Regions from separate parts of the Actinoplanes sp. NPDC023801 genome, predicted to be linked through region 2. Evidence: riboswitches for the same ligand, from Rfam matches in the RefSeq annotation. Region 2 holds a riboswitch; the other holds the start of a gene.
What was found. A riboswitch is a leader RNA that binds a small molecule or an ion and turns the genes downstream of it on or off. The one in region 2 is predicted to bind thiamine pyrophosphate.
Positions count from the first base shown of each region.

Region 1: it holds a riboswitch for thiamine pyrophosphate, as region 2 does, so the genes downstream of both, AB0G04_RS17100 (thiamine phosphate synthase) here and AB0G04_RS25115 (ECF transporter S component) in region 2, are expected to answer to the same signal.

Region 1 covers NZ_JBFAAI010000008.1:120,698-136,399, reverse strand. Annotated here, with positions in the region: gene rpsE (30S ribosomal protein S5) at 1-117, shown strand, start outside; gene rpmD (50S ribosomal protein L30) at 117-299, shown strand; gene rplO (50S ribosomal protein L15) at 299-748, shown strand; gene secY (preprotein translocase subunit SecY) at 1,213-2,553, shown strand; gene AB0G04_RS17165 (adenylate kinase) at 2,628-3,281, shown strand; gene map (type I methionyl aminopeptidase) at 3,366-4,199, shown strand; gene infA (translation initiation factor IF-1) at 4,879-5,100, shown strand; gene rpmJ (50S ribosomal protein L36) at 5,157-5,273, shown strand; gene rpsM (30S ribosomal protein S13) at 5,425-5,805, shown strand; gene rpsK (30S ribosomal protein S11) at 5,823-6,230, shown strand; gene rpsD (30S ribosomal protein S4) at 6,244-6,870, shown strand; gene AB0G04_RS17130 (DNA-directed RNA polymerase subunit alpha) at 6,965-7,987, shown strand; gene rplQ (50S ribosomal protein L17) at 8,024-8,623, shown strand; gene truA (tRNA pseudouridine(38-40) synthase TruA) at 8,706-9,521, shown strand; gene AB0G04_RS17115 (hypothetical protein) at 9,592-10,353, opposite strand; gene AB0G04_RS17110 (methyltransferase) at 10,449-11,066, shown strand; gene AB0G04_RS17105 (ATP-binding cassette domain-containing protein) at 11,095-12,741, shown strand; TPP riboswitch at 12,777-12,887, shown strand; gene AB0G04_RS17100 (thiamine phosphate synthase) at 12,881-13,465, shown strand; gene thiO (glycine oxidase ThiO) at 13,462-14,514, shown strand; gene thiS (sulfur carrier protein ThiS) at 14,511-14,711, shown strand; gene AB0G04_RS17085 (thiazole synthase) at 14,713-15,459, shown strand; gene AB0G04_RS17080 (thiamine phosphate synthase) at 15,453-15,702, shown strand, end outside.
Region 2 covers NZ_JBFAAI010000014.1:218,677-234,378, reverse strand. Annotated here, with positions in the region: gene AB0G04_RS25125 (energy-coupling factor transporter transmembrane component T) at 1-390, opposite strand, end outside; gene AB0G04_RS25120 (ABC transporter ATP-binding protein) at 422-1,852, opposite strand; gene AB0G04_RS25115 (ECF transporter S component) at 1,855-2,445, opposite strand; TPP riboswitch at 2,518-2,620, opposite strand; gene AB0G04_RS25110 (alpha/beta hydrolase) at 2,712-3,527, shown strand; gene AB0G04_RS25105 (DUF6328 family protein) at 3,559-4,062, shown strand; gene AB0G04_RS25100 (hypothetical protein) at 4,116-4,718, opposite strand; gene AB0G04_RS25095 (transcriptional repressor) at 4,857-5,267, opposite strand; gene AB0G04_RS25090 (metalloregulator ArsR/SmtB family transcription factor) at 5,264-5,566, opposite strand; gene AB0G04_RS25085 (metal ABC transporter permease) at 5,597-6,463, opposite strand; gene AB0G04_RS25080 (metal ABC transporter ATP-binding protein) at 6,463-7,245, opposite strand; gene AB0G04_RS25075 (metal ABC transporter substrate-binding protein) at 7,242-8,162, opposite strand; gene AB0G04_RS25070 (DUF6703 family protein) at 8,212-8,490, opposite strand; gene AB0G04_RS25065 (antibiotic biosynthesis monooxygenase family protein) at 8,494-8,835, shown strand; gene AB0G04_RS25060 (hypothetical protein) at 8,852-9,346, shown strand; gene AB0G04_RS25055 (glycine--tRNA ligase) at 9,415-10,794, shown strand; gene AB0G04_RS25050 (hypothetical protein) at 10,833-11,063, shown strand; gene AB0G04_RS25045 (hypothetical protein) at 11,097-11,801, shown strand; gene AB0G04_RS25040 (XdhC family protein) at 11,809-12,291, opposite strand; gene AB0G04_RS25035 (hypothetical protein) at 12,432-12,740, shown strand; gene dusB (tRNA dihydrouridine synthase DusB) at 12,806-13,924, shown strand; gene AB0G04_RS25025 (hypothetical protein) at 13,924-14,796, shown strand; gene AB0G04_RS25020 (hypothetical protein) at 14,845-15,702, shown strand, end outside.

The DNA of each region.
Region 1 (15,702 bases), on a different contig from region 2:
GCCGCTCTGAAGGGCCTCGAGTCGCCGGAGGCCGTCGCCAAGCGTCGCGGTCTTCCGGTCGAGGACGTGGCGCCGGCGGCCATGCTGGCAGCGCGTGCGGAAGCGGCGGTGCACTGATGGCACGCTTGAAGGTCACCCAGATCCGGTCCGGTATCGGCCGTAAGCAGAACCAGCGGGACTCCCTGCGGTCGCTCGGCCTGAAGCGGATCAACGATGTGGTGGTCAAGGAGGACCGTCCCGAGATTCGGGGCATGATCTTCGCGGTGAACCACCTCGTCACTGTCGAGGAGGTCGAGTAATGGCGATCAAGGTTCACCACCTGCGTCCGGCGCCCGGTGCCAAGACCGCGAAGACCCGTGTGGGTCGCGGTGAGGGCTCCAAGGGCAAGACCGCCGGTCGCGGTACCAAGGGCACCGGCGCCCGGAAGAACACCCCGGCGTCGTTCGAGGGTGGGCAGATGCCTATCCACATGCGACTGCCGAAGGTGAAGGGTCTGGGCAACCGGCCCCGCAACAAGGTCGTCTTCCAGGTCGTCAACCTGGACCGGCTCGCCGACCTGTTCCCGAACGGCGGCGAGATCGGCCCGGCGGAGCTGGTCGAGGCCGGCGCGGTCCGCAAGGGTCAGCCGGTCAAGGTGCTGGGCTCGGGCGAGCTGGGCGGCGTTTCGCTGACCATCTCGGCCCACGCGTTCAGCGAGTCGGCCAAGGAGAAGATTGCTGCCGCCGGTGGTTCCGTCACCGAGCTGTAGCGAGTGATCGCGGCGAGAGGCCGCGGCGCCGGGTGTTCCCGGGGCCGCGGCCTCTTCCGTTGTCACGGTTACGGAAACGGCCCTGTGCGCCGCGTGAGGCCTTGATCGCGCTGCGGACGGGCCGCAACCCAGGGGCGGGCGGCAAAACGCGGTGACGGCGGTCTCAGGCGCCCTGACGCCGCTTGACCTACGGAGAGAGTGGTTCTCCTCGATGGAAGCGGGCTGTGTTCCGGCCCGTGACGTAGGGTGGGACAGGCATTCCGATCGACGCGCAACCAACCGGTTCAGCCATGAAGCCGGACAGTTGTGTTGTACTGGGACATCGGCCCGTGCGATGCCGGTGGTTGCGCTCTCGGCCTTGCTGATACAGTGCTCCGCTGGCGGCCTCTATGGCTGTCCAATGATGTGTGCCCGATTTTCGGGGATACCGCAACCAGAGTGTGGCGACCACGCAGGAGGATCAGTTGTTGTCCGCCTTCACGAGTGCGCTTCGGACGCCTGACCTGCGGAAGAAGATACTCTTCACGGTAGCGATCGTTGGGATCTACCGTCTCGGTGCCACATTGCCCAGTCCCGGCGTCTCCTACGCCAACGTACGGGCATGTCTCAAGCTGACCGAGTCGGCCAACAACGACCTTCTCAATCTGCTCAACCTGTTCTCCGGCGGCGCGCTGCTCCAGCTCTCCGTGTTCGCGCTGGGCATCATGCCGTACATCACGGCGTCGATCATCCTGCAGCTGCTCACCGTGGTCATCCCACGTCTCGAGCAGCTCCGCAAGGAGGGCCAGTCCGGCCAGGCGAAGATCACGCAGTACACCCGGTACCTGACCCTCGGCCTGGCGGTTCTGCAGGCGTCGGCGTTCGTGGCACTGGCCCGCACCGGTCAGCTCTTCAACGGCCTGTGCGACCAGAACGACCCGACGTACCAGATCATCCCCGAGAACACCGGCATCCCGATGTGGCTCACCCTGACCATCCTCGTGATGACGATGACGGCCGGTACCGGTGTGGTCATGTGGCTCGGCGAGCTGATCACCGACCGCGGCGTCGGCAACGGCATGTCGGTCCTGATCTTCACCTCGATCGCCGCCCGCCTCCCGGGTGAAGGCTGGAGCATCAAGGAGTCGACCAGCACCGGCAAGTTCCTCCTGGTGATCGGCCTGGTCGTGGTCATCATCGCGCTGGTGGTCTTCATCGAGCAGGCCCAGCGGCGCATCCCGGTCCAGTACGCCAAGCGTATGATCGGCCGGCGGATGTACGGCGGCACCTCCACCTACATCCCGCTGAAGGTGAACCAGGCGGGTGTCGTCCCGGTCATCTTCGCCTCGTCGCTGCTCTACCTGCCGCAGCTGTACCTGCAGTTCTTCGACAAGAACAAGCTGACGGACTACCAGATCTGGATCCAGAACTACCTGGCCGACCCGGTCAGCCCGTTCTACATCGGCGTGATGTTCCTCCTGATCATCTTCTTCACGTACTTCTACGTGTCCATCACGTTCAACCCGACCGAGGTCGCGGAGAACATGAAGAAGTACGGTGGTTTCGTCCCGGGTATCCGTCCCGGCAAGCCGACCGCGGACTACCTGGACTTCATCCTCAGCCGAATCACGCTCCCGGGGGCGCTGTACCTTGGCCTGATCTCGGTCCTGCCGAACTTCTTCTTCATCTGGCTCGACCAGAGCTCCTACCAGAACTTCCCGTTCGGTGGTGTCGCGGTGCTCATCATGGTCGGTGTGGGTCTGGAGACGGTGAAGCAGATCGAGAGCCAACTCATGCAGCGGAACTACGAAGGGTTCCTCCGGTAGTGGGTACGCGGAGCCGGGTGGCTCTGGCGTCGACGGTGGGCGTGGTTTCTCAGGACCGAAGCGAGGCGATGTAGGTGCGGCTGGTACTGGTGGGCCCTCCGGGGGCCGGCAAGGGGACCCAGGCTGAGTTCATCGCCGCCCATCTCGCCGTACCGAAGATCTCGACCGGTGACATCTTCCGGGCGAACGTGTCGCAGGGCACGCCGCTCGGGGTCGAGGCCAAGCGCTACATGGACGCCGGACAGCTCGTCCCGGACGAGGTGACCATCAACATGGTCCGGGACCGGCTCGCCGAGCCGGATGCCGGTGACGGCTTCCTGCTCGACGGTTTCCCGCGTACCGTGCCGCAGGCTTCGGCCCTGGACAAGCTCCTGGCCGACCTGGGTACGGCACTGGACCTGGTGATGGAACTCGTGGTCGACGACGACGAGGTCATCCGCCGGCTCTCCGGGCGGCGCACCTGCCGTGGCTGCGGCAAGATCTGGCACGTCGAGTTCGACCCGACGAGCAAGCCGGACACCTGCGACCGCTGCGGCAGCGAGCTGTTCCAGCGCGACGACGACAAGGCCGAGACGATCGCCAACCGCCTGGTGGAGTACGCGGACAAGACCGCGCCACTTGTCGACTTCTACGGCGCTCAGGGCAAGCTGGTGGGCATCGACGCCACCGGCCCGGTCGAGGACGTCACGGTCCGTGCGATCGACGCGCTGCGTTCCTACGGCGGCTGAGACCGCCCCACAGATTGACCGACGCCGCCCCGGGAGACCCCGGGGCGGCGGCATGTTGAGACTGAGAGAGTTAGGCTCACCGCCATGCGCCGCCACGAGCTGAAGATTCAGCTGAAGACGCCCGAGCAGATCGAGAAGATGCGGGCGGCCGGCCTGGTCGTCGCCGCCGCTCTGGACGCGATGCGCGCGGCGGTCGCCCCGGGCGTCTCCACCGCCGATCTCGACGCCATCGCCGAGAAGGTGATCCGGGACGCCGGCGCGGTCCCGTCGTTCAAGGGCTACCACGGTTTCCCCGCGTCGATCTGCGCCTCCGTCAACGAGCAGGTGGTGCACGGCATCCCGGGCACCGAGCAGGTTCTCCGGGAAGGTGACCTGATCTCACTGGACTGCGGCGCGGTTCTGGACGGCTGGCACGGCGACTCGGCGATCACGGTCGGGGTGGGCGAGACCGACCCGGCGCTGCTGAAGATGGCCGAGGTGGCCGAGGACGCGATGTGGGCCGGGATCGCTGCCGCGGCGCGGGGTGTGGCGAACGGGCGTGGCCGGTTGACCGACATCTCGTTCAACATCGAGAAGGCCATCCGGAAGGCCGGGCGGTACGGGATCGTCGACGGTTACGGTGGCCACGGCATCGGCACCGAGATGCATCAGGACCCGCACGTGCTCAACCACGGCAAGCCGGGTCGCGGTATCAAGCTCGAGGTCGGTCTGGCGCTGGCCATCGAGCCGATGATCACGATGGGCTCGCCGCGCACCGCGGAACTCGAGGACGGCTGGACCGTGGTGACCCGGGACGGCTCGCGGGCCGCCCACGTGGAACACACGATGGCGTTGCTGGCCGACGGGGTGTGGGTCACCACTGCTCCGGACGGCGGCCGGGCGCGTCTCGGCGAGCTGGTCACCGCCCGGCAGCCATAGACGGCGGCTGCGTCCCCCGGGATGCCGTCACCGCATGGCGTACGGGGGCATCTGAGGGCCTGCCGGCGGGATCCGGTGGCCACAGGCGGGAGTTGAGACGCGGGCCGGCTGTGCTCGTCTGGCGGGCGCCTCTCACGACGCGGTTCCGGATGGCCGCGGCTCCTGTCGCGACGCGGTTCCGGTCGGCCGCGGGCTCCTGGCACGACGCAGTGCCGGCCGGCGGCGGGTGCCGCGCGATGCAGGTCCAGTCGGCCGCGGCGGGCGAACCGGCGGGGGCCTCCCGTGGGCGTACCCGCCAGCGTTGTTGTCTGTGCCCTGGTGTGGATGATCGAGTAGTTTCCGGCTCTGGCGACCTCACTGCCAGGGCCGGACCGGCTGTTGATCACGGTGGTGCGGGCTCTTCCGGTGCACTTCAGAGACCGGGGCGAACGAGGCCACTGGGGCGGATATGGTCGAGAGGCCCGGCAGCGAACACGCCCGACAGCGGGTTACGGAACCCTCGGTTTGGCGTCGCTGTTACGGGCGCGTAGACTGGCTCGCTGGCGCGTAGCGTCCACTCCTTCATGTCCTCAAGCGCTTCGAGGACCGGTTGGAGCCGCGGCTGGTTCGGGTCTTGTCGGGCCCGGATGTGACGTTGCGCAAGCCTGCCCCAAGAACCCGATGTCAGGTAGCGGAGGACATGCCAAAGAAAGACGGAGCCATCGAGATCGAAGGCCGTGTGATCGAGCCACTGCCGAACGCTATGTTCCGCGTTGAGCTCGCCAATGGTCACAGGGTCCTGGCACACATCTCCGGGAAGATGCGCCAGCACTACATCCGCATCCTTCCCGAGGACAGGGTCGTCGTCGAGTTGTCGCCGTACGACCTTACCCGTGGGCGCATCGTCTACCGCTACAAGTAACTGCCGGGGTCGCCGGGGTTATCCACATCCCGTCTGACTGAGAGTTAAGGCAAACCGTGAAGGTCAAGCCGAGCGTCAAGCGGATCTGCAACAACTGCCGGGTCATCCGGCGGCACGGCCGGGTCATGGTCATCTGCTCGACCGACCCGCGCCACAAGCAGCGCCAGGGCTGAGTCCGCGCGCAAGATCCGCACCACTGAACAAGCTCGTCCCGGCCGTGGGTGACCACGGCTGTACCCCCGGTCGGAGGCCGGGGCCCGCCTGGGCAGGTGGGATGGGACGGGCACAGACCTCCGAGATCACGAACGAGGAGAAAGCCCAGTAATGGCTCGTCTCGTCGGCGTCGATCTTCCCCGCGAAAAGCGGTTGGAGATCGCGCTCACTTACATCTTCGGCATCGGTCGTACCCGTGCCGTCGAGACATTGACTGCTACCGCGATTGACCTGAACAAGCGCGCCAAGGACCTCACGGAAGAGGAGCTGGTCCAGCTCCGCGACTACATCGAGGCCAACTTCAAGGTTGAGGGCGACCTGCGCCGCGAGGTCGCTGCGGACATCCGCCGCAAGGTTGAGATCGGCTGCTACGCCGGCATCCGCCACCGCAAGGGCCTGCCCGTGCGTGGACAGCGGACCCGGACCAACGCGCGTACCCGTAAGGGTCCGAAGCGCACGGTCGCCGGTAAGAAGAAGCCCGGTCGGAAGTAATAGGAGCGCACTGACTTATGCCACCGAAGGCACGCGCTGGGGCCGCAGTAAAGAAGGTCCGGCGCAAGGAACGCAAGAACGTCGCCCACGGGCAGGCGCACATCAAGAGCACCTTCAACAACACCATCGTGTCGATCACCGACCCGACCGGTGCTGTGATCTCCTGGGCCTCCTCCGGCCAGGTGGGCTTCAAGGGCTCCCGCAAGTCGACCCCGTTCGCCGCGCAGCTCGCTGCCGAGGCGGCCGCCCGTCGTGCCATGGAGCACGGCATGCGCAAGGTCGACGTGTTCGTCAAGGGTCCGGGCTCCGGCCGGGAAACCGCCATCCGTTCGCTGCAGGCCGCCGGCCTCGAGGTCGGGCAGATCTCCGACGTCACGCCGCAGCCGCACAACGGTTGCCGTCCGCCGAAGCGCCGCCGGGTCTGAGGGAGATATAGACATGGCTCGTTACACAGGTGCGGACTGCAAGCGCTGCCGCCGCGAGAAGATGAAGCTGTTCCTCAAGGGAAGCAAGTGCGACGGGCCGAAGTGCCCGTTCGAGTCGCGTCCCTTCCCGCCCGGCCAGCACGGCCGTGGCCGGACCAAGGAGACCGAGTACCTGCTCCAGCACCGCGAGAAGCAGAAGGCCCGCCGCGTGTACGGCGTGCTCGAGAAGCAGTTCCGCGGTTACTACGAGGAGGCTGTCACCAAGCCCGGCAAGACCGGTGAGGTGCTGCTGCAGATCCTCGAGTCGCGTCTCGACAACGTCGTCTACCGGGCCGGCTACGCCGCTTCCCGTGACGCCGCCCGGCAGCTGGTCAAGCACGGCCACTTCCTGGTCAACGGCGTCAAGGTCGACATCCCGTCGTACCGCGTCCGGGACAAGGACATCGTCACGCTCCGGGAGAAGTCGAAGGAGCTCACGCCCTTCGTCGTCGCCCAGGCGCAGGCCGGCTCCAAGCCGGTTCCGGCGTGGCTGGAGCCCATCCCCAGCGAGATGAAGATCCTGATCCACTCGCTCCCGGCCCGCGCTGTCATCGACACGCAGGTCCAGGAGCAGCTGATCGTCGAGCTCTACTCCAAGTAGCGCTCTTTCGAGGTGCCGGCCTTCTGGCCGGCACCTCGAAGCAGAACAGAGACGGCCATCAAATAGCGGGTGGCCCGACAGAAAGAAGAACAGCGTGCTCATCAGCCAGCGGCCGACCCTCTCGGAGGAGTCGCTCAGCGAGACCCGCTCCCGGTTCACCATCGAACCTCTGGAGCCCGGCTTCGGTTACACCCTCGGTAACTCACTGCGGCGGACCCTGCTCTCGTCCATCCCGGGCGCGGCGGTCACCAGCATCAAGATCGACGGCGTGCTGCACGAGTTCACCACGATCCCCGGTGTCAAGGAGGACGTGGTCGAGCTGGTCATGAACGTCAAGGAACTGACCGTCAGCTCGGAGCACGACGAGCCGGTCAGCATGTACCTGCGCAAGCAGGGCCCGGGCGACGTGACCGCCGGGGACATCCAGCCGCCGGCCGGTGTCTCCGTGCACAACCCGGATCTGAAGCTGGCGACGCTGAACAGCAAGGGCCGGCTCGACATGGAGCTGACCGTCGAGCGCGGTCGTGGCTACGTCACCGCGGCGCAGAACAAGAACGCCGGCGCCGAGATCGGCCGTATCCCGGTCGACTCGATCTACTCGCCGGTGCTCAAGGTCACCTACCGCGTCGAGGCGACCCGTGTCGAGCAGCGTACCGACTTCGACCGCCTGATCATCGACGTCGAGTCGAAGGCGTCGATCTCCCCGCGGACCGCGCTGGCCTCGGCCGGCTCGACCCTCGTCGAACTCTTCGGCCTCTGCCGTGAGCTGGACGAGACCGCTGAGGGCATCGACATCGGCCCGTCGCCGCAGGACGCGCAGCTCGCTGCCGACCTGGCCCTGCCGATCGAGGAGCTGGACCTCACCGTCCGGTCGTACAACTGCCTCAAGCGCGAGGGCATCAACAGCGTGGGCGAGTTGATAGGGCGTACGGAGGCTGACCTTCTGGACATCCGGAACTTCGGCCAGAAGTCGATCGACGAGGTCAAGATGAAGCTCGCCGGAATGGGCCTGGGCCTGAAGGACAGCGCGCCGTCCTTCGACCCCGCGCACGTGGTCGACTCGTTCGGCGACGTGGACTACGACACCGACGACTACCGCGAGACCGAGCAGCTCTAATAGCTCGGCTGCGCCTTTAATCAAGGAGCATCTGAAATGCCCACGCCCACCAAGGGTGCCCGCCTCGGCGGCAGCCCGGCTCACGAGAAGCTCATCCTGGCCAACCTGGCCACCGAGCTCTTCCGGCACGGGAAGATCAAGACCACCGAGTCGAAGGCCAAGCGGCTCCGCCCGCTGGCTGAGCAGCTCGTCACGAAGGCCAAGCGCGGCGACCTGCACGCCCGTCGCCGGGTGCTGGCCACCGTGAAGGACAAGGACGTCGTGTACGCCCTGTTCGAGCAGATCGCTCCGCGGTTCGCGAACCGTCCCGGCGGTTACACCCGGATCACCAAGATCGGCCCGCGCAAGGGTGACGCCGCTCCGATGGCCGTCATCGAGCTGGTCGAGGAGCTGCAGGTCGCGGCCACCACCGGCCCGTCCAAGGAGGCCCGCAAGGCCGCCGCGCAGCAGGCCAAGGTCGAGGCGCTCGCGCCCGAGGACGACGCCCCCGCCAGCACCACCATCGCGGACGACGCCCCGGCCGGCACCACCGCCGCGGACGACGTCCAGGACGACCAGGACGCCGAGGCTCCGGTCAGCGCCTCCGGTGACAAGCCCGGCGACAAGGCCGAGGGCGAAGACACCGACAAGGCCTGATCCTCACGGCTGGAACACACATCGGGCGGGGCCCGGCATCCTTCGGGGTGCCGGGCCCCACTCATCTTGAGAGAGCATGCGGATGACGGACACCATTCGGCTTCGCCTGGACGTGTCGTACGACGGCGCCGACTTCTCCGGCTGGGCGGCTCAGCCGTCCCGCCGTACCGTCGCCGGGGTCTTGATCGAAGCTTTCGCCCGCCTCGTCGGCGCCGGCACTCCGCTCGGGCTGACCGTGGCCGGACGGACCGATGCCGGAGTGCACGCCACGGGACAGGTCTGCCACGTCGACCTGCCGGTCGAGCGCTGGGCCGAACTGGAGGACTCGCTCCTGCGGCGGCTCGCCGCCGTGATGCCGCCGGACGCCCGGGTGCGGAGCGTGGTCCCGGTGCCGGACACCTTCGACGCGCGGTTCTCGGCGACGTTCCGCCGGTACGAGTACCGGGTCTCGGACCGTCCGTGGGGGCCCGAGCCGCTACGCCGGCACGACACGCTCGGCTGGATGCGGCCGCTCGACCTGGACCGGTTGAACGCGGCCGCCGCCGGTCTGCTGGGGGAGCACGACTTCGCCGCGTTCTGCAAACGCAAGGAGCACGCGACCACGATCCGGGCGATCAACCGGCTGGACTGGCGGCGCGATTCCGACGGCGTGTGTGTGGCGACCGTGCAGGCCGACGCGTTCTGCCAGGCGATGGTGCGCAGCCTGGTCGGGGCGATGCTGACGGTCGGTGACGGGCGGCGCCCGCCGGAGTGGCCGGCGAAACTGCTCACCATGCGGGAGAGGTCCAGCGAGGTGATGGTCGCCGCGGCGCACGGTCTCACGCTGGTCGCGGTGGGCTATCCGGACGAGACCGAGTACGCGGCCCGCGCCGAGGCCACCCGCCGCCTCCGCGCCTGAAGAACCACCCCGGCTGGGCTCATCGCTGTCTCACGTCAGTGGGGACAGCGGTGAGGGCCGGCTGAGGGGTTCAGGACGCTCGGCGGATCAGGACCGTGTCGTGCAGGTGGGCGTCCAGTACTTCGCTGGTCAGCTGCTGGACGGCCGGGGTGTCGGCGGCCACCAGCTCACCGGACGGGCCGGTGATCACGCAGTACATGACGTAGTGGCCGCGGGTGCGCCACAGGACCGGGGTGCCCGGTCCGGTCTCGGTTCCGGCCATGTCGGCGAAACTGCCGTCGCCCGTCTCGACCAGATAGCGGACCTGGTCGCCGACCGATGTCGCGCTCGCCGTGTCGGGCAGGTTCAGCATCCCGGCGGTGATCCGGTAGTCGGCGTACGGAACCGTGAGGGAGGCCCGGACCGCCTGCGTGCACCCGTACCGCAGGAGGGTTGTGCGCAAGGCTCCGCCGGCGGCGAGGGAGCAGTCGGCGATGATGTCGGTCCCCGTCACCTGAAAGGCGGCGGAGCCGCCGGGGAAGACCTCGGCCTCGGTGAGCGGCGCCGGATCCACCGCCCGTGAGGCGATGCGCGCGTCGATCTGCGCGGACGCCAGCCGGGTGTGAGCGCGACGCTCGTCGGCGACGATGAGTACGCCGAGCATGACGACGATGCCGAGCACGATCAGGCTGGCCAGGCCGCGGGTGAACAGCTGGGCGATCACCGGCTCGCGGCGCAGGTGCCGCCGCGACGGGCGACGATGCTGACCGCGGGCACCGATCCGGATCAGCAGGAGGGGACCGCTCGCCGGCGCGGCGCGGTGAGCGGAGCGCATCGGGGTGGCGTACCGCATGCGCCCAAGCTAGGCGGGCACGCTGATCTATGAACGCACATGGTGTCCGCCACCCCGGCGTGTGCCCGGTCTCCCGCCGGCGGGAGACTTGGCAGGTGAGCGCCGACCATTACTTCACCGCCGAACCCGACGCGCCCCTGCGGCGCGGCGAGATCGAGTTCACCGTCGCCGGCCGGGACTACCGGCTGGCCGTCGCCTCCGGGGTCTTCTCGGCCGGCCGTCTCGACCCGGGCACGGCCGTGCTGCTGCGCAAGGGCGGGCTGCCCGGTGCCGCCGCCGAGGGCACCTTCCTGGACCTGGGTTGCGGGTACGGCCCGATCGCCTGCGTGCTGGCAAGCGAGGCGCCGCGGGTCACGGTGTACGCCGTCGACGTCAACGCGCGGGCCCGCGACCTGGCCACGGAGAACGCCGGACAGCTCGGCCTGGCGGATCGGGTGCTGGTGCGGTCGCCCGACGAGGTGCCGCAGGACGTCACCTTCACGGAGATCTGGAGCAACCCGCCCACCCACATCGGCAAGGCGGGACTGCACGGCCTGCTCGAGCACTGGCTGCAGCGCCTCGCACCCGGCGGTACGGCCTGGCTGGTGATCAACCGGCACCTCGGCGGTGATTCGCTGCACACCTGGCTCGTCGGGCTGGGGTGGAATGTCGAGCGGGTGGCCAGCCAGAAGGGTTTCCGGGTTCTGCGGGTCACCGGAAAATCGGCTGACTGAACCACCCCGTCACAGGGAGGATGCCGCCATGGGTTACGTGGATGTCGCCGGCGCCGGATTCGTGCTCCCGGACGGTAGGGAGCTTTTCTCCGACGTGTCGTTCCGCGTCGGCGAGGGGGCCAAGGTCGCCCTCGTCGGGCCGAACGGAGCCGGCAAGACCACGCTCATGCGCATGGTGGCCGGCGACCTGCCGATGCAGGACGGGACCATCGCCAGATCCGGCGGACTCGGTGTGATGCGCCAGTTCATCGGCATGATCGGCGACGATCGTACGCTCGAGGATCTCGCTCTGTCCCTGGTCTCCCCGACGCTTCGCGCGTCGGGCGATCGCCTGCGCAAGGCCACCGAAGCCCTCGACGAGACCGAGAAGAGCCAGATCGCCTACGCCAACGCCATCGCCAACTGGGGCGAGGTCGGTGGGTACGACGCCGAGGTGCTCTTCGACACGGTGACGGTGTCCATCCTCGGCAAGCCGTGGGAGGAGGCCAAGAGCCGGGTCGTGCGCACTCTCTCCGGCGGAGAGCAGAAACGGTTCGCCCTCGACCTGCTGCTCCGTGGCAACGACGAGGTGCTGCTGCTCGACGAGCCGGACAACTTCCTCGACGTCCCCGCCAAACGCTGGCTGGAGCAACGGCTCCGCGAGTCGAACAAGTCGGTGCTGTACGTCTCGCACGACCGGGAACTGCTCGCCGAGACCGCCGACCGGGTGGTGGCCGTCGAGGGCGGCAGTGCCTGGACCCATCCGGGCGGGTTCGCCTCCTGGCACGAGGCCCGGGTGAACCGGCACGAGCGGATGGAGGAACTCCGGCGCCGCTGGGACGAGGAGCACGAGAAGATCAAGGAACTGGTCTTCATGCTCAAGAACAAGGCGGCCTACAACGACGGCCTGGCCTCGCGATACCAGGCCGCGCAGACCCGGCTCCGCAAGTTCGAGGAGGCCGGTCCGCCGCCGCTGCCGCCCAAGGACCAGGCCGTCAGGATGAACCTGCGCGGCGGCCGCACCGGCAAGCGGTCGGTCATCTGCGAGCAGCTGGAACTCGAGAACCTGACATTCCCGTTCGACCTCGAGGTCTGGTACGGCGACCGGGTCGCGGTACTCGGCGCGAACGGCACCGGCAAGTCGCACTTCCTGCGCCTGCTCGCGGCCGGTGGCACCGACCCCGACCTGGAGCACAAGCCGGTCGACGGTGCCCCGCTCGCACGTGTGGCCCACGACGGCAAGGTCCGGCTCGGGGCACGGGTCCGGCCCGGTCACTTCTCGCAGACCCACGACCGGCCGGAGCTGGTGGAGAAGACTCTCGTCGAGATCCTCTGGCGGGGCGACGACCACCGATCGGGCATGGACCGGGCCGGTGCCATGAAGGCACTGAACCGCTACGAGCTGGCGGCCCAGGGCGACCAGCGGTTCGGGACCCTGTCCGGCGGGCAGCAGGCCCGGTTCCTGGTGCTGCTGCTGGAGCTGTCGGGGGCGACCATGCTGCTGCTCGACGAGCCGACCGACAACCTCGACCTGGCGTCGGCGGAGGCGCTCGAGGAGGGCCTGAAGGCGTTCGACGGCACCGTGATAGCGGTCACCCACGACCGCTGGTTCACCAGGTCCTTCGACCGCTTCGTGCTGTTCAGGAGCGACGGCGAGGTGGTCGAGGTGCCACAGCCGGTCTGGGACGTCCGCTAGACACTCTTGTCACGGACCGGTTAGGGTCCGATTACAAACAACCCCACGGGAGTCCGGGCACCGGGCTGAGAGGGGGGCTGACGCGGCCCCCGACCGTCGAACCTGATCCGGGTAATGCCGGCGCAGGGAGGAGTGCCTCGTGCACACATCTTTTCCTCGCATCCACGTCATAACCGACGACATCGATGTCGTACGCGGTGTCGCCGGCCTGCCCGATGTCGCGGTGCAGATCCGGGTGAAGACCACCGAGGCGGCGGCGTACGCGCTTGCCGTCGAGGCGGTCCGGATCTGCCGGCCGGCCGGCACGATGGTCCTGGTCAACGACTCCGCCGGGGTTGCTGCCGCGGCCGGTGCGGACGGCGTTCACGTCGGAGCCGACGACCTGCCGGTCGAGGCGGCGCGGCGGGTGCTCGGCCCGGACGCGGTCGTCGGCGCCACCTGCCGCGACCCGGAGTCGGCGCGGGCCGCGGTCACGGCCGGGGCCAGTTACCTCGGCGTCGGACCCGCCTTCCTCACGTCCACGAAGGACGGACTGCCACCACCGCTCGGGCCGGCCGCGATCGCGGCCGTCGCCGACGCGGTACCGGGCACGCCGGTCCTGGCGATCGGCGGTATCACCGCGGAACGGGTGCCGCTGCTCGCGGTGCACGGCATCGCGGCGGTCTCCGCCTTCGCGGCGGATCCGAAGGGAGCGGTCGCGGAGTTCCTGGCGGTCCTCCGATGACCCGGGATCCTCTGGCCGGTCCTTCCGCGCCGCGCCGGGTCGCGGTCGTCGGGGGTGGCATCATCGGTCTCTCCATCGCTGCGGAGCTGTCGCGGCGTGGGGCGGACGTCACCGTCTACGACCCGGCACCCGGCGGGACGGACGGGGCCTGGCACGTCGCGGCCGGGATGCTCGCGCCGGGCGGCGAGTCGGCCTTCGAATATCCGCACCTCACCCGGTTGCTCGAGGTGGGGTACGAGTTGTGGCCGGAGTTCGTGGCCGCACTCGGTGACGTCGGCTACGACCGGACCGGGACACTGTCGCCGGCGCTTACCGCGGACGACGTCGCCGAGGCAGCGCGGGAGTGGAAGCACCAGAAGCTGAAGCCGCTGACCGGCTCACAGGTCCGTGACCTCGAGCCGGCGATCTCACCGCGGGTCCGGGCCGGGGCGTACGCGGCCGCCGAACACCAGGCCGACCCCCGCAAGATCGTGGCGGCGTTGCGAGCCGCGCTGGCGGACCGGCTCGTGGCCGAGCATGTCTCCGACCTGTCGCGAGTGGACGCCGACGTGATCGTGGTCGCGGCCGGCTGCGGGACCGCGGCGCTCACCGGCTTGCCGATCCGCCCAGTGAAAGGCCAGGTACTGCGACTGCGCGGCGAACCCGGCCTGCTTCGCCACGTGATCGACGGCACGGCCGACGGGCGGCACGTCTACCTCGTCCCGCGTGCCGACGGCGAGATCGTGGTCGGCGCCACCCAGGAGGAACGGGCCGATCGGATGCCGACCGCCGGGGGAGTGCACGACCTGTTGCGCGCCGCCCTCGACCTGGTACCCGGCCTCGCCGAGCACGAACTCACCGAGGTCACCGTCGGGCACCGGCCGGGCACGCCGGACAACGCGCCCATCCTGGGATTCCTCGACGACGACCGCCGCGTCGTGGTGGCGGCCGGCCACTTCCGTAACGGCGTCCTGCTCGCCCCGATCACCGCCCGACTCATCGCCGACCTGGTGCTCACCGGCTCGGCTGATCCGATTCTCGACGCGTTCGCACCCGGGAGGTTCCGATGAAGCTGACGATCAACGGTCAGGCCGAGAGCCGGGCCGGCACCTGCTCGGTGGCGACCCTGGTCGCCGAGATGATCGCCGCCCAGCGTGGGGTGGCGGTCGCCGTCAACGGCACCGTGGTGCCCCGCTCGACCTGGTCGGAGGTGGATCTCGTGGACGGCGACCGGATCGAGGTCCTCACCGCCGCGCAGGGAGGCTGACGTGACGTTTCTTCCGGAGAACGGACTGATCCTCGGCACCGGCGGGGCGAACAGTCTGGCCGCGCTCGAGGAGGCGATCGCGGCGTCCGAGACGACGCTTGTCACGGTGGCGCTGCGCCGGGTCGACGCGGCCGGGCCGGGCCTGCTGCCGATGCTCGATCGGCTCGGTGTGCGGGTGCTGCCGAACACGGCCGGCTGCTACACCGCCGGCGATGCGGTCAAGACCGCACAGATGGCGCGCGAGGCGTTCGAGACGGACCTGATCAAACTCGAGGTGATCGGCGACGAGCGGACCCTGCTGCCGGACGGGATCGAACTCCTGCGCGCGGCCGAGACGCTCGTTGCGGACGGGTTCACGGTCCTGCCGTACACCAGTGATGATCCGATCCTGGCCCGCCGCCTCGCCGACGCCGGATGTGCCGCGGTGATGCCGGCCGGCTCACCGATCGGTTCCGGTCTCGGCATCTCCAACCGGCACCACATCGAGTTGATCGTGCAGAGCGTCGACGTGCCGGTGGTCCTCGACGCGGGCATCGGCACCGCGTCCGACGCCGCGCTCGCCATGGAACTCGGCTGCGACGCGGTGCTCGTCGCCAGCGCGATCACCCGGTCCGACGACCCGGCAGCGATGGCCACGGCGATGCGGCACGCGGTCACCGCGGGCCGGCTGGCCCGCTCCGCGGGACGTATCCCACGACGGTTCCACGCGGTGGCGTCCACTCCGGACGAAGGGATCCCGCAGTGGTGACGCCGGGCGGGCTCGTCGTGCTCACCGATCGGCGGTCCGCCGCCGGGTCGCTGGTCGAGGTCATCAGGCAGGCGGTCCGCGGCGGGGCCGCCTGGGTCATCCTTCGCGAGAGGGATCTGCGGTACGCCGAGCGCGTGGCCCTGGCCGGCGAGCTGCGGTCGGTCGTACCGCCGGAGCGTCTGATCATTTCCGGTCCCGATCCGCTCGGCGGGAACGCCGTGCACCTGGCCGGCGCGGATCCGC
Region 2 (15,702 bases):
GGTGGCGAACACGACGATCCCGGGCAGCGCCACCGCGAAGACCCGCATGATCAGCGCACCCGTCGTGGTCAGCACGCCGGTCGTCACGTCGACCGGGCCCAGCGACACCAGGAGGGTGCCGTCGCGTTCGGCAGCGAACAGCACCATGGTGATCAGGATTCCGGCTGCGGCCGGCAGTAACGGCGCCGCTCGCCGGGCCAGCACGCCGAGCCGTACGCCGAAGAACGGCAGCACCAGCATTTCGACGAGCAGCGCCAGGGCCGGGGTCAGCGGGTCGAGGGTGGCGATCAGCGGCAGCGTGAAGAGCAACGCGGCACCGAGCTTGGCGACCGGGTTGCGGCGGGCGAGCGGCGCGGCCGGATCAGCGACCGGCTGAAGAGCGAGGGTCACGGCCGTGCCGTCCCGAGCGAAAGAGCGAGCGTCACGGGCGGTGCCTTCGGGGGAGCGGGTCCGGTTCCGGTGCGCCGAGGGGGACGGTTCGGTCGGCGAGGGTACGCACGAACGCGTCATCGTGGGTCACCGCGATCACCCCGTGTCCCTCCGTCCGCAGCGCGGCCAGCAGTTCGACCAGCTCGCGCCAGGTGCGGCGGTCCTGGCCGAAGGTCGGCTCGTCGAGCACCAGCAGCCGCGGCGCGGTCGCCAGTGCGGTGGCCACACTGAGCCGGCGCGCTTCCCCGCCGGAAAGGGTGTACGGGTTGGCCCCCGCGAGCCGGGTCAGCCGGAGCCGTTCCATCAGCTCGTCGACGGTACGGGTGATCTCGGCGGGGGAGCGGCCCAGCCGGCGCGGCCCGAGCGCCAGTTCGTCGGCGACCCGGGCGGTGACGAACTGATGCTCCGGGTTCTGGAACACCGATCCGACCCGGCCGGTGAGCGTGGCGGCCCGCCAGCGGTGCGGCGGCCGCCGGTCACCGAACGCCTCGACCCGCCCCGACGTCGGTGCGAGCAGCCCGCCGAGCAGCAGGGCCAGGGTCGACTTGCCGGTGCCGTTCGGTCCGGTGACGGCCAGGACCTCGCCGCCGCCGGCAGAGATGGTGACGGGCTCGAGGCGTCCGCTGACGGCGGCACACTCCGTCCGTACCAGATCGGGGGTCGCCTTTGATGTCGCCTTGATCGGTGGGGTGTGGAAACCCGGCACCCACACGCCCTCGTCAGCGAGTTTGTCGCCGTAGGCCGCGAAGATCACATCGGGTGATCCGTCGGCGCGGACGCCGCCGCCCGCCTCCAGGACGACGACCCGGTCGACGAGCGGAAGGGCCTCGGCGACCCGGTGTTCCACGATGATCAGCGTGGTGTCCGGGCCGGTGGCCCGGGCCACCGCCTCCCGGATGAGTGCGGCGCCCGGCGGGTCCAGGTTCGCGGTCGGCTCGTCGAGCAGCAGCAGGCCGGGACGCAGGGCGAGAATCCCGGCGAGGGCGAGGCGTTGCGCCTCACCGCCGGAGAGGGCCGAGGTCGGGCGATTCATCTGGTACGGGAAACCGACGCGATCGAGCACGTCGGAGACCCGTGGCCAGATCTCGGCGGCCGGCACTCCCCGGTTCTCCAGCCCGAACGCCACGTCGTCGCCGCTGCGGGCCATCACGAGCTGGGTCTGCGGATCCTGGAAGACGATGCCGACCCGGTCGCGGGCCTTGCGGGGGTCGAGCCCGTCGATCTGGATCGTGCCCTCGGACTCACCGGAGTCCTCCGGCAGCAGCCCGGCGATCGCGGCGAGGAGGGTGCTCTTGCCGGCTCCCGAGGGGCCGAGCAGGAGCACCCGTTCGCCGTGCCGGATCTCCAGGTCCAGCCCGCGGACCGCCCAGGCGCGGCGACCGGAGTGCCGCCACCCGAAGCCGTGGAGCCGGACCTCACTCATGTCTAGACGGATGCCCGCTCGCGGCCCGCCGCGAACCGGTCGAGCACGCCGGTCGGGGCGAGCGCCCGGACCAGTGCCCACGAACCGGCTCCGGCCACCACCGCACCGCTGAGCACGGTGATCGCCGCGTACGGGATGCGGTAGGACCACAGGTCGGCGCCGGCGGTGTAGGCGAAGAAGTCGTAGATCGCCGCGCCGACACCGGTCAGCGCGCCGGCCAGGATCGCGACCGGCAGCTTGAAGTTGCGGTAGAGCAGGACCGCGAAGACCAGCTCCGCGCCCAGCCCCTGGATCAGGCCCTGCAGGATGACCGTGCCGCCCCACTGGCTGCCGAGCAGCGCGGACACGGTGGCCGCGACCGCCTCGGCGTAGAGGGAGGCACCCGGCTTGCGGACGATCAGGCCGGCCAGCACGGCCGGGACCAGCCAGACCCCGTAGATCAGCGTCTGTGCCGGGGGGAAGAACGCGAAGGCGCTCTCGGTGATCGACCAGACCGTGCCCCAGGCCCAGAAGATCACGCCGAACGCCACGGCGATGACGGAGGCGACGACGATGTCTATCGTCCGCCAGCGGTTCGATTCGGTTGCTTTCATGATTGCCTCCCAGTGGGTACCGGGAGGAGACGCACGCCGCGACCCCGGGCGGCGGTGCCCAGGGCACGACGCGGCTGGAGATGACCGAACTTCCTGCGCTGGCATTACCCAGATCAGGTACGAGGGTCTGCGGATGCCCGCACTCTCAGCGCTGTGCGCTCCCCTGTCGGATCGAAGCCTGCCCGCTCGCGCGGCCAAGCTCCGGTGGATGTGCTTCGATGACCGTAACACCTGGTAGCGGCGTGGCACAGGGGAGGGATCACGTGATCGAGGTCAAAGCGCGCGGGCTGGTTTTCGACGTTCACGAGGGCGGGCCGGAGGACGGTGAACCGGTTCTCCTGCTGCACGGGTTCCCGCAGGACTCCCGGGAGTTCGACCTGATCCTGCCCCGGTTGCACGCGGCCGGGCTGCGGACGTACGCGCTGGATCAGCGGGGGTATTCACCGGGTGCGCGGCCGTCCGGCGCCGCCGCCTACACGATGACGTCGGTGACCGCCGACGCGATCGCCGTCCTCGACGCCCTCGGGGTCGAGAAGGCGCACGTGGTCGGGCACGACTGGGGCGCGCAGGTGGGCTGGCAGCTGGCCGCCCGCCATCCGGACCGGGTACGCACCCTGACCGCGATCTCGGTACCGCATCCGCGGGCGTTGCTGCTGGCCCTGCGGGTCCGCCCCAGCCAGCAGGCCCGGCTCACCTACTTCAAGGTGTTCCAGACGTCGTTCAGCGAGAAGTTGCTGCTGGCCCAGCACGCCCTGCTGCTGCGGCTGATGCTGCGCCCGCTCGGCATGCGCGCCGAGCAGTACGTGGCCGCGATGCGCGAACCGGGACGGCTCACCGCTGGACTGAACTGGTACCGGGCCTTCAGCGCCGCGCAGGTGGCGAATCTGGGCGCTGTCACCGTGCCGACCACGTACGTGTGGAGCGACGCCGACGGCGTGGTCGGGCGGACCGCGGCGCTGCGTACCAGGGACTGGGTGCGGGCCGACTACCAGTTCGTGGTGATGCGCGGCGTCACCCATTGGGTGCCGGAGCAGGCTCCGCGTGAGCTTGCCGACGCGGTGCTGGCACGTATCGGGGTTTGACGGAGGGGTGCTACGGGGAACTCGGCGCGGCATGGCGGTCGATACCCACACTCCCCGGGAAACTGAGAAGCAGCGCTGGGACCGGAACTTCGCTGATCTGCTGCAAGAGCTGCGGGTCGCCCAGACCGGTGTGCAGATTCTCTTCGCGTTCCTGCTCACCCTGCCCTTCAGCAGCGGCTTCCCGAACGTCACTCAGTTCCAGAAGGACACCTACATCGTCGCCCTGATCAGTGCGGCGTTCGCCACCGCGATGATCATCTCGCCGGTGGCGTTCCACCGCGCGCTGTTCCGGCAGGGCCGCAAGCCCGAACTGGTCAAGTACGCCCACAAGATGGCCACCGGTGGTCTGGTCTTCATGCTGGTCTCGATGACCAGCAGCGTCCTGCTGATCACCGACTACCTGCTCGACTGGAAGTGGGCCATCCCGCTGACCGTGGTCACCGGCGGCTGGTTCCTGACCTTCTGGGCCATCCTGCCGTTCGCCCACCGCGAATGGGGCGACGACGACGAGGACGACGGTTCCGCGCCCGCCTAGTAGCACCCGGGCTGGCTCGCACCGCTGAGACAGCGGTGCGAGCCAGCCGAGCATCAGCGGCGCTTCAGGCCGAGCTGACGCAGCTCCAGCTCGGCGAGAGCGGCGACCGCGGCCGAGTCGCCGGCCCGCCAGCTCTGGGCGATGTCCGGACCCAGCTTGGCGAGCCTGGTCAGCGGCTGGGTCGCCAGCGCGCGCAACGCCAGCAGGTCCTGGCCGGCCGGGTCGCTGCGGACCGCCACGGCGACCCCGGCCCGGCGGATCCAGCTCAGCCGCCACGGCAGCCAGAAGAAGAGCACCAGGGCGAGCGGTACGCCCACCGCGACCGCGGGCAGGATCAGCGCCAGCTGAGCGACGAACTCCTGCTGCTGACGGCCCGCGTCGGCGATCGACCGGGCAGCGTCGGCAGCGCCGGTGAACGGACCGGTCAGCTCGTCACCGACGATCGGCACCCGGCCCACCTTGCCGCCGGCGTCAGCGAGATTGTCGGCGATGCCGCTGCCGGCGCCCTCCAGTTTCTGGCCGGGCACGGCGAGCTTCTCCACGACGTCGTGTATCCAGAAGGCGACCCGGATCCACAGGTAGACCCAGATGACGACGAAGATGTCGCTGATCAGTTGGCGAAGGGCGACGGGGACGCGGTCCGCATAGAGCTTCACATCGGAAGCGTCGCACCCAGCCCTCCACGGCGCACTCCGGGTCGTCCCTCAGGGGCCGCAGGGGTCCCGCTCCGTTGCGGCGCCCTCGGGTCGCCCGTCAGGAGCGTTGGGCTGTTGCGGCGCCGTCGGGGGCGTCCGTCAGGAGCGTGGAGCCTTCGCGGCGCACTCCGGGCAGGTCCCGAAGATCTCGAGGGTGTGCGAGACGTCGACGAAGCCGTGCTGACCGGCCATCTTGTCGGCCCACGACTCGACCGCCGGGCCGAGCACCTCGACGGTCCGCCCGCACGACCGGCACACCAGATGGTGGTGGTGCCCCTGGCTGCAGCGGCGGTAGAGGTGCTCCCCGCCGGGCGGCCGCATGACGTCAATCTCCCCGGCGTCCGCCAGCCCCTGCAGCGTCCGGTAGACGGTGGTCAGCCCGACCCGCTCGCCCCGGTCCCGCAGCATCGCGTGCAGGTCCTGGGCACTGTGGAAGCCCTCGGTCTCGGCGAGGACGGCGCTCACCGCGCTGCGCTGCTTGGTGTTGCGGATCGTGTTGTCGGCGTTCACTGTCGGCTCTCCCTGGCGTGGCTCACGGCGTCGGCGACGATGTGGGCGACGTGTTCGTCCACCAGGGAGTATGCGATCTCCCGGCCCCGTCGCACACCCCGCACCACACCGGCTCCGCGCAGCACACGCAGGTGCTGGGATACCAGCGGCTGCGGAGCGCCGAGTTTCTCCACGAGATCGTGGACACAGCGCTCGCCCAACCCCAGCTCGACCACGATGGCGACACGGATCGGCGCGGACAGGGCACGCAGCAGTGCCCCCGCCGATTCGTACGCTTCGTAACCGGTGGTCGTCGTCATCGTTGCGCCAACGGTACAGGCAGGTAGTGGTCAGGCATGCAGCACGACATCCGGTGGCTCGGAGGCCGTCGGAGGGGTCTGCGGGCGGTGCAGCGAGTGCCGGATCGACGCGGCCAGCGCGGTCGCCACGAAGACGGCCAGGGCGAGCAGGACGGTGGTGGCACCCGGTGCGGTGTCCGCCTCGGCCGAGACCAGCACGCCCGCTCCGGCGGCACCGACCCCGATCAGCATGGCGACCGTCATGGTGCTGACGAACCCCCGGGTGAGCTGCTGTGCGGCGGCCACCGGCACGACCATCAGGGCCGAGACGAGCAACAACCCGACGGTACGCATGGCGATCGTCACGGTCACCGCCGTGGTCACGGCGAGCAGGAGGTTGAGGGTCCGCACCGGCAGGCCGCTGACCCTCGCGTACTCCTCGTCGTTGCAGAGCGCGAAGAGAGCCGGGCGGAAGAACAACATGGCGGCCAGCACGGTCACACCGAGCCCGCCGATCACCATGAGGTCGGTGGCCGAGGTGGTCAGCGGCGAACCGAACAGGTACTGCATGAGACTGCTGTTGCCGCTGCCGTCGGAGAGGCCGACAAGCAGCACGCCACCGGCGATCCCGCCGTAGAAGAGCATGGCCAGGGCCAGGTCGCCGGAGGTGCGGCCGCGTTCCCTGATGAGCTCCACGCCCACCGCGCCGACGGTCGCCACCACGATCGCGGAGAACACCGGTTCGTTGCCGGTGAGCAGGCCGAGACCGACACCGGTGAGCGCCACGTGACCGATCCCGTCGCCGATCAGCGAGAGCCGGCGCTGCACCAGGTAGATGCCGAGCGCCGGGGCGGCCAGCCCGATGATCATCGCGGCCGCCAGGGCGCGCTGCATGAACGGCAGCGTGAGCAGTTCCATCAGTACGCCTTCGTTCCCTCGGTGGGGGCCCACTCGCAGATGCCGGCCTTGAGTTCCTCGGCGTGCGGGTGCAGGTGCTCGTGGTCCGGTTCGGCGTGGTGGCCGGCCGGCTCGGGGGGAGTCCCCTCGTACGCGATCCGCCCGTCGTGCACCACCACGGCCCGCCCGATCAGCGGCCGCAGCGGGCCCAGTTCGTGCAGGACCAGCAGGATCGTGCCGCCGTCGCCGGCGAACCGGGTCAGCGCCGCGGCGAACGCCTCCTGGCTGGCCGCGTCCACCCCGGCGTTCGGCTCGTCGAGCACCAGCAAGTCCGGTTTCCCGGCCAGTGCCCGGGCGATCAGGGTGCGCTGCTGCTGTCCGCCGGAGAGGGTCGTCACCGGGTCGCCGATGCGGTCCAGCAGCCCGACGGCGGTCAGCGCGTCGCGTACCGCCGCCTTGTCCCCCGCCGCCGGGAAACGGAAGACGCCCCGCCGGGCCAGCCGGCCCGAGGCGACGACCTCGCCGACCGTGGCCGGCACGCCGCTGCCGGCGCCCAGCCGCTGCGGCACGTACCCGATCCGCGCCCACTGCCGGAACCGCTTCTGTGGCGTCCCGAACAACTCGATCGAGCCCCGGCGCGAAGGGACCAGGCCGAGGATCGTCCGGATCAGGGTGGACTTGCCGGAGCCGTTGGCGCCGAGGATCGCGACCACGTCGCCGGCCGTGACGCTCAGCGACACGTCCCGGAGGACCTCGCGGCCGTCATAGCCGGCCGCGAGATGGCTCACCGCAACAACGCTCATGAACACTCCAGGCCGAGCTTCAGTGCGGCCAGATTGGCGCGCATCACCGAGAAATAGTCCGCCGAGCCGTCGGTCAGCCCTTCGATGGGGTCGAGCACCGCGGTCCGGGCGCCGACCTCCTTGGCGATCGTCTCAGCCACCTTCGGGCTGACCAGCGTCTCGAAGAAGATCGTGGTGGTCCCGTGCTCCTTGGCCTCGGCGGCCACGGCGGCGAGCCGCTGCGGGGACGGCTCGGTCTCCGGGTCGACACCGGTGATGCCGATCTGGGTCAGCTCGTACCGGTCGGCGAGGTAACTGAACGCGGTGTGGCTGGTGACCAGTTCCCGGCGGGCACAGTTGGCCAGCCCGGTCTTGAACTCGCCGTCCAGTGCGGTCAGCTCGGTGCGCAGCGTGGCGGCGCGGGCGGTGAAGTCGGCGGCGTGCGCCGGGTCGGCCTTGCCGAGGCGCTCGGCGAGCTTGTCGGCGATACCGGCCAGCCGGGCCGGGTCGAGCCACACGTGCGGGTCGGCGCCGGAGTGTTCCTCCTCGCCCTCGGCGTGCGTGTCGCCCTCGGCGTGCGCGTCGGCCTCCGCCGCGTCGATCGTCTCGACCGCCGTCGCGGCGTCGAAGGCACGGTCGCCGCCGTTCTGCTTCACCGCGTCGTCGACCGCGGGCTGGAAGCCGGCCAGGTAGACGATCAGGCCGGCGTCGGACACCTCACCCACCTGGCGGGCGGTCAGTTCGACGTCGTGCGGCTCGGCGCCCGGCTTGGTGAGGGTGGACACGCTGACCGCGTCGCCGCCGACCCGCTCGCTGACGAACTGCAGCGGATAGAACGCCGTGACGACCGGGAGCTTGCCGTCGGCGCCGGCGGAGTCGCTCCCGCAGCCGGTGAGGGCGGTCAGCAGGAGCAGGGCGGGAAGCAGGCGGCGCATCATGCCAGCAACTGTCGTCGATAATGACAATGATTGTCAAAGCCGCATGAATTCACAGCGTCTTCGACACCGCGGCGACCACCAGGAGGGTGAGCAGCACCACCCGGACCACCCGGGTGACCGGCAACTGCACCGGCCACGTGCTGAAGGTCAGCGCGCCCAGGCCGGCGGCCAGCAGGCCGAGCAGCAACGCGCCCACGATGCCCGGCAGGAAGAGCCCGGCCAGCAGTACGACCAGCACCGCGAAGAACGCGGCGGTCGGATTCACCCGGGCCAGCCGGTGCAGCAATGTGCGCGTCATCTCGCTCCTGTCGCGTGTGCGTACCCTCATCACATGCTGGTGCTCAACCGCTTCTCCGTCCCGGCGGAAACGCAGGACGACTTCCGGGACCGCGCGCACGCCGCGCTCGGCGCCCTGTCACGCACTCCCGGCTACCGTTCCGGCCGGCTCACCCGGGCCCTGGAGGACACGGCCGGCTGGATCCTGGTCACCGAATGGGAATCGGTCGGAGCCTACCGGCGCGCGCTCGGCGCCTTCGATGTGAAGGTGCACGCCACGCCGCTGCTCGCGCTCTCCCTCGACGAGCCGTCGGCGTTCGAGACCCTCGCCTCCGCGGAGCCCGGCGGGGACGTGATCGTCACCGCCAGCGACCGGGCGGCCGAACCCTGGCGCTGAACACTAGGCTTGCAACATGAGTCTTCCTCCGCCCCCGCCGCCGGCCGGCCCGGGTGTGCACCCGCCGTTCCCGGCTCCCCCGGTCGAGGGACGCGGCAAGCGGGTCGGGACGAGCCTCGGCATCGTCGCCGGCATCGTCGTGCTGGTCTGCGGTGCCGGCTCGATCGCCGGATTCGGGTTCGTGACGGCCTTCAACAGGGCGCTCGACGAGCAGGTCGAAATCGTCGTCAGCCGATACCTGGAGGATCTCCAGGATCGCGACTTCGACGGCGCCTACCAGCAGCTCTGCCAGTCCGCACGGGACTCCGAGACCCAGGCCGACTACACCGAGCGGATGGCGGACATGGAGCCGTTCGACTCTTACTCGGTCGGTGATCTCTCCACCCTCGGGATGCGGCTCACCGTGCCGGTCGAGCTGACCTACCCCGACGGCGACCAGGTGAGCATGGAGGCCGACCTCACGCAGAACCAGTCGACGGGCAAGTTCGAGGTGTGCGACCTCGGAGAGTAATCTCGCTCTTCGTCCTGTAACTCTCGATTTCCCCGCCGACACCCAGCCGGCGTAGGAGGAAACCGCACATGCCTGCCGACCGTATCGACAGCGTCGTCAGCCTGGCCAAGCGCCGGGGCTTCGTCTTCCCCTCCAGCGAGATCTACGGAGGAACCCGCTCGGCCTGGGACTACGGTCCGCTCGGCGTGGAACTGAAGGAGAACGTCCGCCGGCAGTGGTGGAAGACCATGGTCCAGCAGCGCGACGACATCGTCGGCCTGGACTCGGCGGTCATCCTGTCCCGTGACGTGTGGGCCGCCTCCGGTCACCTCGACGCGTTCGTCGACCCGCTGACCGAGTGCCAGTCCTGCCACAAGCGTTTCCGGGCCGACCACCTGGAGGAGGCGTTCGAGGCCAGGCACGGCAAGCTTCCGGGGTCCCTGCAGGAGCTGAACTGCCCGAACTGCGGCAACAAGGGCACCTTCACCGAGCCGAAGATGTTCAACGGCCTGATGAAGACGTACCTCGGCCCGACCGAGAGCGCCGACGGCCTGCACTACCTGCGCCCGGAGACCGCGCAGGGCATCTTCGTGAACTACAACAACGTGGCGACCGCGGCCCGCAAGAAGCCGCCGTTCGGCATCGCGCAGGTCGGCAAGAGTTTCCGCAACGAGATCACCCCGGGCAACTTCATCTTCCGTACGCGTGAGTTCGAGCAGATGGAGATGGAGTTCTTCGTCGCGCCCGGCAGTGACGAGGAATGGCACGAGTACTGGCTGCAGGAGCGCTGGAACTGGTACCGCGACCTGGGCCTGTCCGAGAGCAACCTGCGCTTCTTCGAACACCCGAAGGAGAAGCTCTCGCACTACTCGAAGCGCACGGTCGACATCGAGTACCGCTTCCAGTTCGGTGGCACCGAGTTCGCCGAACTCGAGGGCATCGCCAACCGCACCGACTTCGACCTGTCGACGCACTCGAAGCACTCCGGCGTGGACCTGTCCTTCTTCGACCAGGAGAAGGGCGAGCGCTGGGTGCCGTACGTCATCGAGCCGGCGGCCGGCCTGACCCGTGCCGTGCTGGCGTTTCTGCTCGAGGCGTACGACGAGGACGAGGCCCCGAACACCAAGGGCGGCGTCGACAAGCGCACCGTCATGCGGTTCGACCCGAGGCTCGCGCCGGTCAAGGTCGCCGTCCTGCCGCTGTCGCGCAACCCGGAACTGTCGCCGAAGGCCAAGGAGCTGTCGGCGAACCTGCGCAAGCGCTGGGTGGTCGAGTTCGACGACTCGCAGGCCATCGGCCGCCGGTACCGCCGCCAGGACGAGATCGGCACCCCGTTCTGCGTCACCGTGGACTTCGACACCCTCACCGACAACGCGGTGACGGTTCGCGACCGGGACACCATGAAGCAGGAGCGGGTGTCCCTCGACCAGATCGAGGACTACCTGATCAAGCGCCTGCCCGGCTGCTGACGGCGTTCGAATCCATCGATGCGGGGCATGGTTGCGCCATGCCCCGCTTCGACTCGATGCGGATGGCTCACCACAAGCCACTGGTGGTGATCGGCTCGATCGTCGGACTCGGCATCATCGGGTTCGCCACCGTGCGTATGGTCTCCGGCGGCCAGGGGCTCGTCTCCGCCCTCTTCCTCGGACTGTTCGGCCTGGCGATCATCGGGTTCAACCTGTGGTCGGCCTTCGGCCGCAACGGCTCCGCCTGCACCGTCACCCGCCGGGACTGAACCCTTCTCGACGGGGCTCTAAGCTTCCGGGACATGTCATCACGGGGAGTCTTTGCACTGGCGATGCTGACGGCCACCGCGATCGGGGCCGGCGCCACCCTCGGTGGTTGCGCCGCCGAGGAACAACCGCGGATCCCGCTGGGCGAGGCCGGGTCCGCGACGCCGATCCGGCTGGCCGCGAAGCCCGACCGCACCGGGCTGCTGCCGATGTCGAAATGGCCGGCCGCCTGCGACCTGCTTCCCGAACCGGCGGTGCGGGAGATCCTGCCCGCGGCGACCGTGGTGGAGATGAAACGCGTCACGCCGACGTTCGAGACCGGCGATCTCGGCAGCCGGGACCGCGTCTTCCCCGGCGACGCGTCGTGCCACATCGGCATCGACTTCGCCGGAGCCGAGCGGCGCGAGTCGCGTGATTACCCGGCGTACATCTACGTCACCGTCCGGGCGGCCGGTACGCCCGAGCTGGCCAGGAAGAACTACGACGAGAAGGTCGTCCTCGCCGGCAAGGAGTGCCCGGCCGACCTGGTCGCGGCGACCGGGCTGGACGGCTGTGCCGAGGACATCGGCAAATGGGCGTTCCTCAAGAACGGCATCACGGGCGAGCTGAGCGGCCTCGCCCCGTTGCTGAACGACGGCGTCTACTTCGAGGGCCAGAAGGAGAACACCTACGCCGACCAGATCTGGCGCGGCACCGTCGAGACCGAGATGCTGAAGGCCGTCGCCGCACGGCTCCCCTGACGGGAAGTCAGAACTCGAAACCGCCGGGGCGGTGGTTGCGGTCGGCGATCAGTCCGGCGAGCACGGCCACGGCGATCTCCGGTGGGGTACGGCTACCGATGTTCAACCCGACCGGCCGGTGCACCCGGCCGATCTCCTCCTCGGGCACGCCCAGCTCACGCAGCGCCGCCAGGTGCGGGCCCTCGTGGCGGGGGTTGCCCAGGATGCCGATCCATCGGGACTGCCCGGCCAGCGCCTCCTTGAGCAGCGTGCCGATCTCCGGCCGGTGATGATCGGTCAGCAGGATGTCGGTGTGCTGGTCCGGGGCGGCGGCCGCCAGATCACCCACGAAGGTGTCGCCGTGTGGCCGTGGTGTCCCGCCCCGCCGGGTCGGGTCCGGTTCCACGAGCACCGTCCGGAAGCCCAGCTCGACCCCGAACCGGGCCAGCATCTCGGCCACCGGCGACTCGAGAACGACGATCAGCCGCCGCGGGCTCAGCGCGTCACTCACCCCGTCGACTCTGCCAGACCTCAATGGAAAAAGCACCCGTTAAGGTGTCGCCCGCCAACTGGTATGGTGACTATTGTTACGCCGCTAGGAAAACCCCGGCCGGCAACCGTGACCGGCTACCCTCACCCCTGGAGGCGTCGTTGCCCACCCTGGAAGAACGCGTCGGCAATCTGGAGGACCGCATGGACGAGCAGGAGCGGCTCCGCGCCAGCCAAGACCGCGATCTTGCCGACATCTCCGAGAAGCTGCGGGCCCAGAAAGGCCTCCTCCAAGCTCTCGCGAAGACTCAGTCCGAGCACTCCGCGATCCTCGCCGAGCACTCCGCGATCCTCGTGGATCACACGCAAAGACTCGGCCGGCTGGAAGGCAAGGTCGACACCGTCGAGGGCGGTGTGCGGCAGATCATCGGGATGCTGGACACGTTGATCGAGCGGGACAGCGGACGGTAGCCGAGCGGGCGATTCGAGGTCGCCGGGCCGGGCGTGTCACCCTAGAGCGCGTGACCGCACCACTCATGCTCGGCGACCACGCCGTCAATCCGCCCGTCGTGCTCGCCCCGATGGCGGGCATCACCAATGTGGCGTTCCGGCGGCTCTGCCGGGAGCAGGGCGGTGGCGTCTACGTCTGCGAGATGATCACGACCCGGGCGCTGGTGGAGCGGATCCCCAAGACGCTCAAGATGATCGCGTTCGCGGAGGACGAGGGCTTCCGCAGCCTGCAGCTCTACGGGGTGGACCCGGACGTGACGGCGGCGGCCGTGCGGATGGTCGGCGAGGACAACCTCGCGGACCACATCGATCTTAACTTCGGCTGTCCGGTGCCCAAGGTCACCCGGCGCGGTGGCGGCTCGGCCCTGCCGTGGCGACGCCGGCTCTTCGGCCGGATCGTGACGCAGGCGGTCGCGGCGGCCAAGCCGTTCGGCATCCCGGTCACGATCAAGATGCGCAAGGGGATCGACGACGACCATCTGACGTACGTGGAAGCCGGTCTCGCCGCCCAGGAAGCCGGCGTGACAGCGGTGGCCCTGCACGCCCGCACCGCCGAGCAGCGCTATTCGGGTCAGGCCGACTGGGACGCGATCGCCACCCTCAAGCAGGCCCTGGACGTGCCGGTGCTCGGCAACGGTGACATCTGGGAGGGCTCCGACGCCCTGCGCATGGTGGAGCACACCGGCTGCGACGGGGTCGTGGTCGGCCGCGGCTGCCTGGGCCGGCCGTGGCTGTTCGCCGACCTGGAGGCGGCGTTCACCCAGGGTGCCGGTTACCGGCCGGTGCTGCCGTCCCTCGGTGAGGTGGCCAAGATCATCGCCCGGCACGCGCAGTTGCTGGTCGAGGCGCTCGAGGACGAACGGCACGGCTGCGCCGACTTCCGCAAGCACGTCGCGTGGTACCTGAAGGGCTTCCCGGTCGGCGGCGAACTGCGCCGCAACCTGGCGATGATCTCGTCGCTGGCCGAGCTGGACGACCTGCTCGCCAAGCTCGACCCGTCGATCCCGTTCCCGGCCGAGGCGCTCGGCCAGCCCCGCGGCCGGGTGAACGCGCCCGGCAAGGTGTCGCTCCCGCACGGATGGCTGGACAGCCGCGACGACGAGACCGTTCCCGAGGGCGCCGAGACCGACGAGTCCGGCGGCTGATGGATCCGCGTTCGGTCGAACCCTTCCCGCCCACCTGGACCGACGACGGTCCACCGGCCCACGACCGGTTCCCCGCTCTGCCGCGGTCCATCGCGTGGGAGCCGGACGTCGACGAGCCGACACTGTGGCGGGCGCTGGAGTGGGGCGACCTGGAGTGCTGGAGACGGCTGGTCCAGATCCTGCGGGAGCAGGACCGCCTGGCGGAACTCGAACCGTCGCGGGAGCGCCTCGCCGCGACCGCCTCGGAGAAGGAACTGACCAGGCTCGTCGACTTGTGCTCGTCGAGCTTCGACGCCGTGTCCGGTGCCCGCTTTCAGGTCGCCCGGGTCACCCGGTTCCCCGCCGACGCGGTCGGCATGGAACGCTGCGCGGCGCTGCTGGCCGAGGTCGGCTCCTTCGACGAGGCGGTGGCCGCGCAGCGGGAGGCGCTGCGGCTCGGCAACGGTGCGACGTACTTCCGGCTCTGGCCGGAACGCACGTTGCGGGCGTTGACTCGTGGCGGCCGTTTCGACGACGCCGAGGAACTGCTGCGGGCGTACCCCGGTGAGATGGCCGCCGTCTTCGCCCTCGCTCTGCTCCTGCAGGTGCGCGGCCGCACCGCCGAGGGCGAGGAGCTGCTGCGCCGGCATCCGGCGGCGGACCACTTCCGCGTACGGTATGCGCTGTTCACCCTGTTGGAACGGGACGGACGGCATGCCGAGGCCGCCGAAGTGGTGCCGGCCGAGGGCTGGCCGCTCCAGATGCGCCGGGAAGCCGAGCGCCGGGCCGTCGAGTCCTCGCCGTTCACTCTTCCCCGGGTGCCGCCGGACGACCATCCGCACTGGGCGATCTGGTCGGTGGACGACTTCCTGGGCCGGGCGTTCGCCGTCTGAGATTCCCGGGGCTGCGGGAGATCGCCGCACCGGGCACCATCGGGGCTCATGCGGGGCAGTGTGTCGGGAATCCGGGTGTGGACCAGTGTGCTGCTGGTCTGCTTCATGTGGGCGGTCATCGCGGCTGGCTCGTTCGCCCTGGCGGCGGCGCTCGTCATGCGGTTCACCGGATCATGGGGGTGGGCGCTCGCGGCCGGGTTCCTGGCCGCCGCGGTGCTCTGCGGTGCACTGTCGGACGCCGGGCTGATCCCCGGCCGGGGAACCGGGCTGGCCTGCCGGTTCGAACTGGCCCGGCATCCGGGGGACTGGGATCGCCATGCCCGCGCTGCGGAGGCGCTCAGCCGCCGCCACCCGGACGCCGCCGAGCGGGCCCTGCGGCGGGGCCTCGCGGAGGGCAGCACGGAGGCCTACGTGCCGCTGGCCAGGCTGCTGGAGAAACAGGGCCGCGCGGACGAGCTCGCCGCTGTCCGGGCCGAGGTGGCCGGTACCGCGGGCGTTCCCCAGTTGCGGGGCCTCGTCATGCGCTGCGACCAGCGGATCCCGCGGGACTACCGGGCCGCGGCCGACTTCCAGGCGGCGCTGACCGACCGCGACCCCGGGAACGCAAGACTCCGCGACTACCTGGGCATGCTTCTGGCCGAGGCCGGCGACTTCGAGGGTGCGGTCGCCGCCCACACGGAGGCCGGCCGGTTGCGGCAGGCCGACAGCCGTGACCCGCTCGCCGAGGCGATCGAATTCCGGCTCCGGACGGCCCGCCTGCTGCGCGACGCGTTCCGGGCCGAGGAGGCGGAGGCGCTGCTGCGGGATTCGGCGGGCGACACCCGCGCCCTGCCGCCGCTGGTGTCGCTGATGCGGGCGCGGGGCCGGCTCTACGAGGCCGAGAACCTGCTGCGTGACCATCGGAAG